2 regions of the Mesorhizobium opportunistum WSM2075 genome follow, and region 1 is predicted to be linked to the other one. Evidence: predicted binding sites of a transcription regulator. Region 1 holds the regulator's gene; the other holds the start of a gene.
The links. Region 1 encodes PhoB, which activates phosphate uptake and scavenging genes when phosphate is short. Its sites were predicted from a motif close to TGTCATNNANCTGTCAT; they were not measured.

Region 2: the regulator PhoB is predicted to act here: its motif matches at 4,664-4,680, upstream of MESOP_RS11325 (acid phosphatase).

Annotation. Positions count from the first base shown of each region.
Region 1 is NC_015675.1:1,485,329-1,492,709, reverse strand. Features, by position in the region: gene MESOP_RS07150 (ATP-binding cassette domain-containing protein) at 1-132, opposite strand, end outside; gene MESOP_RS07145 (sugar ABC transporter permease) at 148-1,464, opposite strand; gene xylF (D-xylose ABC transporter substrate-binding protein) at 1,608-2,648, opposite strand; gene MESOP_RS07135 (ROK family protein) at 2,918-4,162, shown strand; gene phoB (phosphate regulon transcriptional regulator PhoB) at 4,481-5,170, opposite strand; gene phoU (phosphate signaling complex protein PhoU) at 5,187-5,894, opposite strand; gene pstB (phosphate ABC transporter ATP-binding protein PstB) at 5,920-6,723, opposite strand; gene pstA (phosphate ABC transporter permease PstA) at 6,720-7,381, opposite strand, start outside.
Region 2 is NC_015675.1:2,365,822-2,373,202, forward strand. Features, by position in the region: gene MESOP_RS11295 (DUF6665 family protein) at 1-137, shown strand, start outside; gene MESOP_RS11300 (alpha/beta fold hydrolase) at 118-1,002, opposite strand; gene MESOP_RS11305 (cupin domain-containing protein) at 1,078-1,422, opposite strand; gene petA (ubiquinol-cytochrome c reductase iron-sulfur subunit) at 1,736-2,296, shown strand; gene MESOP_RS11315 (cytochrome b) at 2,313-3,614, shown strand; gene MESOP_RS11320 (cytochrome c1) at 3,726-4,598, shown strand; gene MESOP_RS11325 (acid phosphatase) at 4,725-5,420, shown strand; gene MESOP_RS11330 (alpha-hydroxy acid oxidase) at 5,586-6,731, shown strand; gene MESOP_RS11335 (adenine phosphoribosyltransferase) at 6,919-7,381, shown strand, end outside.

The sequences.
Region 1 (7,381 bases):
GACCTCGCCGGGGAAAAGATCGATCGAGGCGTCGTCGACGGCACGGATGCCGCCAAAGGCGATCGAGATGTTGCGCATGTCGACCAGCGACGTGCCGGCGGGAGCAGATGCGGGAGCGGTGTTGTCGGCCATGATGGTTCTCCTTCCCTAGACCCGCTTGCGGTAGACGGTATCGAGCCAGACCGCGACAACGAGCACGGCGCCGACGACGATGCTCTGCAGCGGTGAATCGATGCCGAGCAGCACCATGCCGGACTGCAACGACTGCATCAGCAGCGCGCCGAGCATGGCGCCGAGCACCGTTCCGGAGCCGCCGGCAAGCGAAGTGCCGCCGATAACGGCGGCGGCAATCACCAAAAGCTCGTCCAGCGTGCCCAGCGCATTGGTCGACGCGTTAAGACGGGCCGACGAGATCGCCGCGCTGATCGCAGCCAGCACACCCATGATCATGAACACCTTCATCGTCACCCAGCGGGTGTTGATGCCGGCGAGATTGGCAGCCTCCGGATTGCCGCCGATGGCAAAGACGTAGCGGCCGAAACGGGTGCGCTTGGTGATGAACGTCATGACGATGCCAACCGCGACCGCCATCAGCACCGGTATGGCAATGCCGTGGGCGATGAACAGTCCATTTTCGGGAATGGCGATGCCGTTCTGCTGAGCGTACTGGCGTACGATGCCGATTGGCCACGGATAGGAATTGGCGATCCACACCGCGCCAAGGATGGCAGCGCAGGCGACTACGCCGAGAAAGGTTTCCGCCCAGACCGGACGTAGCGGAAAGTTGAACCGTTTGCGCTGCGATCGACCGTTGAGCAGCGCGAAAGCGACAGCCGCGCAAGCAACGGCGCCGATGATCCAGCTGGCGGTGGCGCCGATCGAGCCCCTCGGTCCGCCCCCCATCAGCTGGAATGTGGCGTCGAGCGGCGCGACCGTGCGCCCGTTGGTGATAAGCCATGCCATGCCGCGCCAGACCAGCAGGCCGCCCAATGTCACGATAAAGGCCGGAACTTCGAGGTAGGCGATGATGAAGCCCTGGAACGCACCGATCAGGAGACCGAGCACCACGCCGGCGGCCAGTGCAATGATCCAGAGCCAGGGGTTTCCAAGCTGGAAGCCGATGACGCGAATGAGGAATTCGGCTTGCGCCACGCCCATGATCATGCCGATCACACCTTCGACGGAGCCAACCGAAAGGTCGATGTTACGCATGACGATGACCAGCACCATGCCGGTCGCCATGATCGCGACCGAGGACGTCTGCACCGACAGGTTCCAGAGATTGCGCGGCGTCAGGAAAAGTCCGCCCGACAGGATGTGAATGCCGATCCAGATGACCAGCAGCGCACCGACCATGCCAAGCATGCGTGTGTCGAGTTCGGTTGCCTTCAGAAACCGGGCGACCGCGCCAAGTTCCGATGCCCGCGCGGTGTCGGCCGGTGCATTTGAGGTCGTGTCGGTCATGAAATCCTCCCGCCGGCTTGCCGTCTGACGCGGATGCCGGAATAGAGCCTAGAAGTTACCCGCCCGCGGCGGAAACACAAATCTTCCTGAAAAAACGCCGCGGCCTGACAGCCGCGGCGTTTCATTGTCTGACGTCTTCGAGATCAGTTGCAGGCCGCGACGCTGCCGGCGGCGACGCCTGCACAGACCTCGTCCTTCTTGATCCAGCCGGCGTCGATGACCACGTTGAGATTGTCCTTGGTGATCGCAACCGGTGTCAGGAACAGCGACTTGACGGTGTTGCCGCCAGGCGTCGTGAAGTCCTTCGCACCGGCGATGTCTGCCATCTTCTTGCCGTCGGCCAGCTGCGAGGCGATCTCGGCGGCATTCTTGCCGAGTTCGCGCGCGTCCTTCCACACCGACACGGTCTGGGTGCCGAGCGCGATGCGGTTGAGTGCCGCATGGTCGCCGTCCTGGCCGGACACCGGCACGGTGCCGGCAAGGCCTTGCGCCGTCAGCGCCGCGACGACGCCGCCTGCGGTGCCGTCATTGGCCGCGACCACCGCGTCGACCTTGTTGTCGTTGGCGGTCAGGAACTGTTCCATGTTCTTCTGGGCGTTGGCGGGCAGCCAGCCGTCCGTATAGGCTTCGCCGACATTCTTGATCTTGCCGCTGTCGATGGCTTCCTTGAGCACTTCCATCGAGCCCGAGAACAGGAAGTCGGCATTCGGATCGGCACCCGAGCCCTTGATGAAGACGTAGTTGCCTTCCGGCTTGGCCTTGAACACCGCGCTGGCCTGCAAGCGACCGACTTCCTTGTTGTCGAAGGTCAGGTAGAAGACGTCCTTGTTCTCGATCAGGCGGTCATAACCGACGACCGGAATGCCTTCGTCCAGCGCCTTCTGCACCGCCGGGCCGATGGCCGAGGCATCCTGCGCCAGGATGATCAGCGAATTGGCGCCTTGCGAGATCAGGCTTTCGACATCGGTGAGCTGCTTGCCGGGATTGGACTGCGCGTCGGCGGAGATGTACTTGTCGCCGGCGGCCTCGATCGCTTTTTTCATCGCGGCCTCGTCGGTCTTCCAGCGCTCTTCCTGGAAATTGGACCAGGAAACGCCGATGACCTTGTCCTTCGCCTGCGCGACCGACGCAAGCGTCAGCGACATGGCGACACCCGCCAGGATGGCGGCTGTGAATTTCTTCATGATATTCCTCCCTGCGCCGCGTATGGCGCGACCAAACTGGCCCTAAGGCCGGCACAAAGGCCCTATTTTTTCGAGCCTCGAAAAAACACTGGTCCATCACCGGAACACTGTCAACAATGATTCTGATGGATTTTGAGGTGCCGTGAACTTTTTTTCGAGCTCCGGAATAAATAATGACAGCGTGGGGCGCTTCTGCCAGTATTTGGTGGCTTCGCTGGCGGCCTTCGGGAGGCACGAAAGGCCGCGGCGACTGGGAGGATGCGGGAAACATGTCGGTCGGAATCCGCCACGACGATCTGCGCCGGCGCAACCGCGCCATGGTGATCTCGGCCGTGCGCCGTGCCGGTCAGCCTTCGCGCACCGAGATCGCCGCCACCACCGGCCTCAGCCACTCGACCATCTCGGCGATCTCCTCCGACCTGATCGGCGAAGGCGTCCTGACCGAGGGCAAGCCGAGCGAGGCCGGGGCGCTGAAACGCGGCAGGCCGCAGGTCGGCCTCACACTCAACCCGGAGGCGGCGGCGGTGATGACCGTGGTGCTGTCGCTGAATTTCCTGTCGGTCGCCGTCATCGACTATGCCGGCCAGGTGATATCGGAGGAACAGCGCCGGCTGGACACGCTGACCATGTCGCGCGAGGCGCTGATCGGCGAATGCGTCGCCATCGTGCGGCGCCGCATAGACGATCCCGACATCGATGTCCGCAGCGTCGCCCGCATCGCACTGGCCATCCAGGGCATCACCGACACCGAGGCGCGCGCCATGCTGTGGTCGCCGATCACGCCGCAGACCGACATCGCCTTCGCCGACATATTCGAAGCCGAGTTCGGCATCCCCGCCACCATGGAAAACGACTGCAACATGATGGCGGTGGCGCTGCGCTGGCGCGATCCCGAGCGCTACCGCGACGACTTCATCGCCATTCTGCTGTCTCACGGCATCGGCATGGGCCTGGTGCTGAAGGGCGAACTGTTCACCGGTACCCATTCCTCGGGCGGCGAGTTCGGCCACATGATCCACCGGCCGGGCGGCGCGCTCTGCCGCTGCGGACGGCGCGGCTGCGTCGAGGCCTATGCCGGCAACTACGCCATCTGGCGAAGCGCGAGACAGCTTGGCGAGGACACCGAACCGGTCGACGTCAGCGACGCCGACATGCGGGCACTGGCGGCCTCGGCGCGCGAGAAGGACGGGCCGGAGCGCCAGGCCTATCGCAAGGCCGGCGAGGCGCTCGGCTATGGCCTCGGCAGCCTGTTCGCGCTGATCGATCCCGCCCCGGTCGCCATGGTCGGCGTCAGCGCCGCCGCCTTCGACCTGATCGAGCCGGCCTTGCGCGAGGCGATTGCACAGACCGCCGGCGGCCAGCACTCGAAATCGATCTCCTTCGACACCGAGCCTAACGAACTGCCGCTGATCCGCGAAGGCTGCGCCATGCGCGCTCTGACCTTCGTCGATCAGGAAATATTCGCGCCGGGCGTGCAGGCGAGAGCAGGCGCGGCTGGGAAGAACGTGGCGTGAAATCGAAGCCATCGTAACATCCGTGGGTTGGACAAAGCCTCACGACTTCGTCATCCCTGGGCGGAGCAGGAGCGAAGCTCCGTCGCGGAGACCCTGGGATCCATGCCGCGACCTTGGCCACGGAGTGCAGCGGAGCAGAATTCCGCACCGAGGCAACGCTTCAAAGTCGCGGCGTGGATCCTCGGGTCTACGCCGCGTCGCTTCGCTCCTTGCTCCGCCCGTGGATGACGAAGCAATGGACGTTTTCGCTGATCGCCAAGGTAAAGCGATCCGGCTTAAGCACGAAATCCGACTGTCTAACCTTCCGCGCCGAAGAACCTAATCTTCCCGGATCGCGTAGCCCGCCCCACGAATGGTTCTAATGACATCGGGCATGCGGCCATTGTTGACCGCCTTGCGCAGCCGCCCGACATGCACGTCGACCGTGCGCTCGTCGATGTAGATCGTCTCGCCCCAGACATTGTCGAGCAGCTGGCTGCGCGAGAACACCCGGCCGGGATGGCGCATCATGAATTCGAGCAGGCGGAACTCGGTCGGCCCGAGCCGGATCTCGCTCTTCTTGCGGTAGACGCGGTGCGATTCGCGGTCGAGCACGATGTCGCCGACCTTGAGCACGCTGGACAGCACTTCCGGTTTGGCGCGGCGCAGCAACGCCTTGACGCGGGCCATGAACTCCGGCGTCGAGAACGGCTTGACCAGATAGTCGTCGGCGCCTGTGGAGAGTCCACGTACACGGTCGCTTTCTTCGCCCCGCGCGGTCAGCATGATGATCGGCAGCCGCTCGGTCTCGGGCCGCATTCGCAGGCGCCGGCAGAGTTCGATGCCGGACACCGCCGGCACCATCCAGTCGAGCACCAGAAGGTCGGGCACGTTCTCCTGCAGGCGGATCTCCGCCTCGTCGCCGCGCGTCACCACCTCGACCTGGTAACCTTCCGATTCCAGATTGTAGCGGAGCAGCACCCCTAACGGCTCCTCATCCTCCACCACCATGATGCGTGGCGCGATCATCGGCTGGTCACCCCTGCTATGCCGCCGGCGCCGACATCGCGGTTTCGTCCTGCTTCGGACGATTGGCGGGCAGCTGCGTGCCGGTCAGCACATAATACGCATTCTCGGCGATGTTGGTCACGTGGTCGCCGATGCGTTCGAGGTTCTTGGCACAGAACAAAAGATGCGTGCAGGCGGTGATGTTGCGCGGATCTTCCATCATGTAGGTCAGCAGTTCGCGGAACACCGAGGTGTATTTGACATCGATGCGCTCGTCGGCGGCGCGCAGCTTCGCCAGTGCCGCGGCATCACGCGCCGCATATTCCTCGATGACACCTTGAACCTGGATCAGCACCAGCTGCGCCATCGCGTCGATGGAGTGCGACAGGTCGCGCGGCGTGGCGGAGAGCCCGACCGTGCCGACGCGCTTGGCGATGTTCTTGGCAAGGTCGCCGATGCGTTCGAGATCGCCGGCCATGCGGATCGAGCCGACGACATGGCGCAGATCGTCGGCCATCGGCTGGCGCTTGGCGATCAGCGTGATGGCGCGGTCGTCCAGCTCGCGCTGGCGCGCATCCATGATCGCGTCATCGGAGACGACGCGTTGGGCGAGCGCATTGTCGGAGTTCAGCAGCGCCTTGGTGGCACCGCCGACCATCGAGCCGGCGAGGTCGCCCATGTCGCTGATCAGCCTGCTGATCTGTCCGAGATCTTCGTCGAAGGCTGCAACCGTGTGTTCGGCCATGATCCTGGTCCTCGTATGCGTGCGATCAGCCGAAGCGGCCGGTGATGTAGTCCTGCGTGCGCTTCTCGCGGGGCGACGTGAAGATCTTCTCCGTCTTGTCGAACTCGACCAGTTCGCCCAGGTACATGAAGGCCGTCTGCTTCGACACGCGCGCCGCCTGCTGCATGTTGTGGGTGACGATGACGATCGTGTAGTCGGCCTGCAATTCGTCGATCAGCTCCTCGATCTTGGCGGTCGACAGCGGATCGAGCGCCGAGGCCGGCTCGTCGAGCAGGATGACTTCCGGCTTCACCGCCACGGTACGGGCAATGCAGAGCCGCTGCTGCTGGCCGCCCGAAAGGCTGAGGCCGCTGGCATTGAGCTTGTCCTTGACCTCGGTCCAGAGCGCCGCGCGCTTCAGCGCCTGCTCGACGCGGCCGTCCATCTCGGCCTTGCTGATCTTCTCGTAGAGCCTGACGCCGAAGGCGATGTTCTCATAGATCGACATCGGGAACGGCGTCGGCTTCTGGAACACCATGCCGATCTTGGTGCGCAAGAGGTTGAGGTCCTGCGAACGGTCGAGAACGTTCTTGCCGTCGAGCAGCACCTGGCCCTCGGCGGTCTGCCTGGGATAGAGCTCGTAGATGCGGTTGAAGACGCGCAGCAGCGTCGACTTTCCGCAGCCCGACGGTCCGATGAAGGCGGTGACGCTGCGTTCGGGCAGCGACAGCGTGATGTCCTTCAGCGCCTTCGACTGGCCGTAGTAGAAATTGAGGTTCTTGACCTCGATCTTTGCCTTGGCGGCTGCCTCGGCGGCGATCGTCATGTCTGGAGACAACATCTGGCTCATTTGTCCTCTCTGCGTCCGGTCAGGCTGCGCGCAAAGATGCTGAGCGCGAGAACCGTCAATGTAATTATGAGTGCGCCGGTCCAGGCCAGTTGCTGCCATTCCTCGTAGGGGCTGAGAGCGAACTGGAAGATGGTGACAGGCAGGCTGGCCATCGGCGCGTTGAGATTGCTCGACCAGAACTGGTTGTTGAGCGCGGTGAACAGCAGCGGTGCCGTCTCGCCGGAGATACGGGCAATGGCCAGCAATATGCCGGTGACGATGCCGGAAAGCGCGGCGCGGTAGGCGACCGAGCGGATCACCACCCAGCGCGGCGCGCCGATCGCGGTGCCGGCTTCGCGCAAGGCGTTGGGCACCAAATTGAGCATGTCCTCGGTGGTGCGCACGACGACGGGGATAACCAGAATAGCCAGCGCGACGGCGCCGGCCATCGCCGAGAAATGCCCCATCGGCCGAACCATCAATTCGTAGACGAACAGGCCGATGATGATCGACGGCGCCGACAGAAGGATATCGTTGATGAAGCGCACAACGGTGGTGAGCTTCGAAAAGCGGCCGTATTCGGCCATGTAGGTGCCGGCCAGCACACCGATCGGCGTGCCGACGATGATGCCGATGACGGTCATCACGATGCTGCCGTAGATGGCGTTGAGCAGGCCGC
Region 2 (7,381 bases), 880 kb from region 1:
CACTCCTGAAAGAGGCCGCCAAGGCGGTGCATGCCTACTTCATCCAGCGCGAACTGTGCGGCCTTCGCCGACATGAGGCGGTGATCCGCGAATACAACATCCCGAAAGCCGTGCTGGTCAGGCTTGGCGCCATGTAGGGCCGAAGCCTGCAGCGCTGATTTCCCTGTGGAATCTCGCCAGGCGCGTTGCGAGCGCTTCGGGGTTCTCATCGGCAACGAAGTGTCCGCTGCCCGCGATGATGTCGCCCTCTACGTTCGACAGCCCGGCCGCCCGCAGCCCGTCGACATAGTCGCCGATGTCGCCGGCCTCGGCCGCCCCCCTCAGATACAGCACCGGGATCGCGATCGGCTGCTTGGGCGCAAGGGCGTTGGCTTTGGCGTCTTCGGGGAAGGCGCGGTACCAGTCGAAGCCGGCCTGAAGGCTTTCCGGCCGGGAATAGGCTCTTGCGTAGATTTCCCTGGCCTCGGCGGGGATCGATGCCCGGTCCTTCGAAAGCGCATTGAAGAAGAAGTCGAAATAGGCGCTCTGATGGCCGCTCACCAGCGTTTCCGGCAATGCCGGGACGGCATGGAATGCAAAATGCCAGATCATTGGATTGCGAATGACCTCCTCCCACGGCGCGACACCCGGAACGACGACATCCATGATCGCCGCGCCAGAAAGACTGTCGGGATGGTCACGCAACAGAGCGAACACGATCTGGCCGCCGACATCATGGCCGGCGGCCACGAGTTGGCGCAGCCCGCAAGCCTCGGCAACGCCCCTCATCAGCCTCGCCAGGGTTTTCTTGTCGCCGGCCTTGGGCATGCCTTGCGAGCCGCCGATGCAGGGCAGGTCGGGTGCGACGACCCGGTAGTCGGCGGCCAGCCGGCCGATCACGCGTTCGAACGCGTAGGAGCTTTGCGGCCACCCATGCAGCAGGAGGAAGGCAGGCGCATCGGCCGGGCCTGCCTCGCGGATGGCGATGCTCAGCCCTTCGATTTCGATGTTTGAGGTTCGCATGTCCTGCACGTCCTGGCCCGATGCCACGCCATAGATCTAGGCGGCAATCGGGAACTCGACAGGGCTATGCCGGATTCACTCCAGCCATTCGGTGATGAACGTGCCGTTCTCGTGGATGTCCGTCGTTTCCAGCGGCCCCGGCCCGAGATTGGTGAATTTGTGCGGCGTGTGGGGCGGCACGATCAGGACCTGGCCGGCGGTGGCCTCGATTTCCTGGTCGCCGACCGTGAACAGGCCGGTGCCCTGGCGGATGATGAAGATCTCCGCGTAGGGATGGGAGTGCAACCGGGGGCCGCCGCCGACATCGGGCAGGTGATTGAAGATCAGGCAGGAGTTGGAGCCATAGGCGCCGCACTGCAGTTCACCCTTCCAGCGGTCGGGGCGAACGGCCCATTCCTCGCGATCGATGACGTGTGCCATGCAAGCAAGGATAGATCACACCGGCGTCCCGTGTCGAGGCGAGCCGGGGCATTGGATTTGCGGTTGTTTCCCGGTTGTTTAGCCGCCTTTTGCGACCATTCGCCGCCTTGCCGCGCAGTGGCGGATTTTGTCCCCGCGACAATCTGCCCTTGTGCCTTCACCCGTCTGGACAAAAACGGGCTTCACGCATAAACCGAAGTCCAAATGCCGGAGGAATTCGCTAGCCTGTTCGCCATGCGCTGTCGGGTTGGCGTGATTGAGCGGGGAACAGGCTCGGCCACCGGCGCGGAAGAGGCGAAAGGATCAGGCACCCGTGAGCGCAACCGATACCCACGATCCCAACCGTCGAGATTTTCTCTACGTCGCCACCGGCATGGCAGCCGTGGTCGGCGCCGGCGCCGTTGCCTGGCCCTTCATCGACCAGATGCGCCCCGATGCCTCGACGCTGGCGCTTGCCTCGGTCGAGGTCGATGTTGCCTCGCTGACACCGGGCATGTCCTTGATCGTCAAGTGGCGCGGCAAGCCGGTCGTGGTGCGCAACCGCACCGAACAGGAAATGAAGGACGGCGAGGCCGTCAAGCTCTCCGATCTCAAGGATCCGATCGCCCGCAATGCCAACCTTCCGGCCGACGCGCCGGCGACCGACGCCAACCGCACCACGCCCGGCAAGGAAGCCTGGATGGTGATGGTTCAGGTCTGCACCCATCTAGGCTGCATTCCGCTCGGCCAGGAAGGCGATTTCGGCGGCTGGTTCTGCCCGTGCCACGGCTCGCAATACGATACCGCCGGCCGCATCCGCAAAGGCCCGGCGCCCGAGAACATGGCTGTGCCGGTATTCAAGTTCATTTCCGATACCAAGATCCTTATCGGTTGAGGCAGGGGATATTTCGATGAGCGAGGGACACTCGACCTACACGCCCAAGACCGGTATCGAACGCTGGTTCGACGCCCGCATGCCGCTGCCGCGGCTGGTTTATGACAGCTTCGTCGCCTATCCGGTGCCGCGCAACCTCAACTATGCGTGGACCTTCGGCGGCATCCTGTCGATCATGCTGGTGGCGCAGATCCTGACCGGCATCGTGCTGGCCATGCACTACACGGCCGACACCAATCTCGCCTTCGGCTCGGTCGAGAAGATCATGCGCGATGTCAATTCCGGCTGGCTGCTGCGCTACATGCATGCCAACGGCGCCTCGTTCTTCTTCGTCGCCGTCTATATCCACATCTTCCGTGGCCTCTATTACGGCTCCTACAAGGCTCCGCGCGAACTGCTCTGGATCCTCGGCTGCATCATCTACCTCCTGATGATGGCGACCGGCTTCATGGGCTACGTGCTGCCATGGGGACAGATGAGCTTCTGGGGCGCGACCGTCATCACCGGCTTCTTCAGCGCCATTCCGCTGGTCGGCGACTGGATCCAGCAGCTGCTGCTGGGCGGCTTCGCCGTCGACAACCCGACGCTCAACCGCTTCTTCGCGCTGCATTACCTGCTGCCCTTCATGATCGCCGGTGTCGTCGTGCTGCACGTCTGGGCGCTGCATGTCGTGGGCCAGTCAAACCCGACCGGCATCGAGGTCAAATCGAAGACCGACACCGTCGCCTTCACCCCTTACGCGACCATCAAGGACGCGTTCGGCATGATCGTGTTCCTGTTCTTCTTCGCCTATTTCGTCTTCTACCTGCCGAACTATCTCGGCCATCCGGACAATTATACGGTCGCCAACCCGCTGAAGACCCCGGCCCATATCGTGCCGGAATGGTACTTCCTGCCGTTCTACGCGATCCTGCGCGCCATCACCTTCAACATCGGGCCGATCAACTCCAAGCTCGGCGGCGTGCTGTGCATGTTCGGCGCCATCGTCATGTTGTTCCTGGTGCCGTGGCTCGACACCTCCAAGGTGCGCTCGGCGGTCTACCGGCCCTGGTACAAGCTGTTCTTCTGGCTGTTCGTGGCCGATGCCATCCTGCTCGGCTGGCTGGGCTCGCAGCCGGCGGAAGGCAGCTATGTGTTCATGGCGCAGATGGCGACGCTGTTCTACTTCGCCTTCTTCCTGATCGCGCTGCCGGTGCTGGGCCTGATCGAGACGCCACGCAGGGTGCCGAATTCGATCACCGAGGCGGTGCTCGAGAAGAACAAGGGCGGCAGCGGGCATCCGGCGGGCGCCACGGCCGCACCAGAGACCAAGGGCTAGAGCATGATCCCGAAAAGTGGGAACCGGTTTTCCCGGACAAACGGAACCGTTTGTCCAGAGATCATGCTCAAACAGGAAGACAGAGCGGTAGAGAATCTAAGGGGATTTGGCATGAAAAAGATTCTCACCTCGCTGGCGCTGATCGGCCTTGTGGCCGCCGGCGTTGGAACTGGAGGCACTTGGGCATTCGCCGCCGAAGAGGCGCACAATGCAGCCGCACCGACGCATTTCCCGATCGACGAGCCGAAGGAGATGAGCTGGAGCTTCACCGGCCCGTTCGGCACCTATGACAAGGCGCAGCTGCAACGCGGCCTGAAGGTCTACAAGGAAGTCTGCTCGGCCTGCCATTCGATGAATTTGGTAGCGTTCCGCACGCTGTCGGACCTCGGCTACAGTGACGCCCAGATCAAGACGCTGGCCGCCGAATACACCATTCATGACGGCCCCAACGATGCCGGCGACATGTTCGACCGTCCCGGCAAGCCGTCAGACCATTTCCCGGCGCCGTTCGCCAACGAAGAAGCTGCCGCTGCCTCCAACGGTGGCGCTGCGCCGCCGGACATGTCGCTGCTGGCCAAGGCGCGCGGCGTCGAGCGCGGCTTTCCGCAGTTCGTCTTCGACATCTTCACCCAGTATGACGCGGGCGGCCCCGACTATATCCATTCGCTGCTGACCGGCTACGACCAGACGCCGCCGGCTGGAATGGTCATCCCGGAGGGTACGCACTACAATCCGTATTTCATGTCGGGCGTGTCGCTGAAGATGCCCAAGCCGCTCTCCGACGGCCAGGTGACCTATGATGACGGCTCGCCGCAGACCGTCGACCAGTATTCCCGCGACGTGGCCGCCTTCCTGACATGGGCCGCCGAGCCGCACATGGAAGACCGCAAGAAAATGGGTTTCCGCGTGCTGGTGTTCCTGCTGCTGTTCGGCGCGCTGGTCTATCTGACCAAGCGCAAGGTGTGGGAAGGCATCGCCCACTGAGCGGGCGGACATAGCGAAATGCAGGGGGCGCCGAGAGGCGCCCTTTTTGCGTCCGGTTACGGTCATGTCACATGGCCGTCACCGCATCTGGCGATCCTGCGGCATTCTCGAACAAAGGATCGCTCCATGAAGAAATACGCATCGCTCGCGGCTGGTCTGCTGCTGCTGGTCATCGGCTCGGCCGCCCAGGCCGAAGACGCAAAACCCTTCGTCACCAACAAGGATGTCGACCTGACGATGATCCTGCCGCCTCCACCGGCGAACGATTCGGCCGAGACCAAGGCCGAACTCGGCGAGGTGCTGACGCTGCAGGTGACGCGCACGCCCGAAATGGAGGTCCGTGCCGTCGCCGATGCCGAGGAGAATGTCTGGCGCTTCGCCGATGTGATGGGGCCGAATTTCAGTGCGGAAAAGCTGCCGAAATTCAGCGCCTTCTTCGATCGCGTCGTGGCCACCGAAGGTGCTGTCGTCGACCCGGCCAAGGATATCTGGAAGCGTCCGCGCCCGCACCAGCTCAGCGAGCTCGTCAAGCCGGCGGTCAAGCTGTCGAGCTCCGGCTCCTGGCCGTCCGGCCACGCCACTGTCGGCACCATGATGGGCATCATCCTTGCCGACATGGTTCCGGAGAGGCGCGCCGAGATCATGGCGCGCGCAGCCGAATACGCCCACAACCGCATTGTCGGCGGCATCCATTATCCGTCCGATGTCGAGATGGGCAAGATTTCCGGCAGCGTCATTGCCGCGGTCCTGCTCAACCGGGACGATTTCAAGGCCGAATATGAGGTGGCCAGGGCCGAGCTGCGTTCCGACCTCGGCATGTAGCGTTCGTCGGCAATCTCGGCAGAGAGGGGCGCTTCAGGCGCCCCTTTTCGTGTTCACGGCCGTGCTCTATGGGGAGTTCAGCAATTAGTCCGTTGGCATGGCCGCATCTGGTTGATATTTCAACAGTGGCAAAGGCTTCGTCCGCCATGGCCTTGGAAATCGATGATGCGGCTCAGCGACTGTCACAATTTTTCCGATTTCCGGCGGATGGCACAGCGAAAGCTGCCGGGCCCGATCTTCAATTACATCGATGGCGCGGCCGATGACGAGGTCACTTATCGCCGCAACACCGCAAGTTTCGAAAGCTGTGACCTGGTCCCCAACGTCCTGCGCGGGGTGAGCGAGATCGACATGTCGGTGACCGTCATGGGCCAGAAATTGGCTATGCCGTTCTATTGCTCGCCGACTGCCCTGCAGCGGCTTTTCCACCATCAGGGCGAAAGGGCGGTCGCCAAAGCCGCGGCCAAATACGGCACGATGTTCGGTGTTTCCACGCTCGGCACCGTCAGCCTCGAGGAGGTGCGCAGGATCAGCGGCAGCCCGCAGATCTACCAGTTCTACTTCCACCGAGATCGCGGCCTCAACCGGGCGATGATACAGCGGGCAAAGCAGGTTGGCGTAGAAGTGATGATGCTGACCGTCGACAGCATCACCGGGGGCAATCGCGAACGCGACAAGCGCACTGGCTTTGCCATTCCCTTCAAACTCAACCTTGCCGGCATGGCGCAGTTCGCGCTGAAGCCGGCTTGGGCAGTCAACTATTTCACCCATGAGGGCTTCAAGTTGCCGCAGCTCGACGAACATGTCGACATGGGCGGCGGCACGATGTCGATCAGCCGCTATTTCACCGAGATGCTCGATCCGTCGATGACCTGGGACGATGTCGCCGAGATGGTCAGGCAGTGGTCGGGTGCGTTCTGCCTCAAGGGTATCATGTCGGTGGAGGATGCCAGACGCGCCGTCGATATCGGCTGCAGCGGCATCGTACTGTCCAACCATGGCGGGCGGCAGTTGGATGGCTCGCGGGCGGCATTCGACCAGCTTGCCGAGGTCGTCGATGCCGTCGGCGACAAGATCGACGTCATCATGGATGGTGGTGTGCAGCGCGGCACCCATGTGCTGAAGGCACTGTCGCTCGGGGCCAAGGCCGTCGGCATTGGCCGTTACTATATGTTTCCTCTGGCGGCGGCCGGCCAACCGGGTGTCGAAAGGGCGCTCGAGCAGATGCGGGTCGAGGTCGAACGCGGCATGAAGCTGATGGGCTGCAGTTCGATCGGACAATTGTCGCGCTCCAATCTCCGTTTCAGATAGTCGGGGTCGGGCGGACCATCGCGGATCATGCGGATGCGGAATATGGCTGGGTCGGCGAGATCGATCCCTCGCCGATGCGGCTTGTCTCAGCCGCCACATCGCGCTAGCCGTTGTCGGTCGCGCCGGGTTACGATTGGACCCTGCCGCCTTTCACGCGTGTCAGTTGGATCATCCGGAGAGCCGTCTCATGAAACCCTCGCTCGAAGACACGCTGCTGGCGTCGATCCGCACCATTCCGGACTATCCCAAGCCCGGCATCCTGTTTCGCGACATCACCACGCTGCTTGGCAATGCGCGCGCCTTCCGCCGCGCCATCGACGAGCTGGTGCATCCCTATGCCGGCCAGAAGATCGACAAGATCGCCGGTATCGAGGCGCGCGGCTTCATCCTTGGCGGCGCCGTCGCCCACCAGCTCTCGGCTGGCTTCGTGCCGATCCGCAAGAAGGGCAAGCTGCCCTACGAGACCGTGCGCGTCGCCTACAGCCTGGAATACGGGCTCGACGAGATGGAGATGCACAAGGACGGCGTTGCCCCTGGAGAGAAGGTGATCCTCGTCGACGACCTGATCGCCACTGGCGGCACGGCGGAGGCGGCGGTCAAGCTCTTGCGCCAGATCGGCGCCGATATCCTCGCCGCCTGCTTCGTCATCG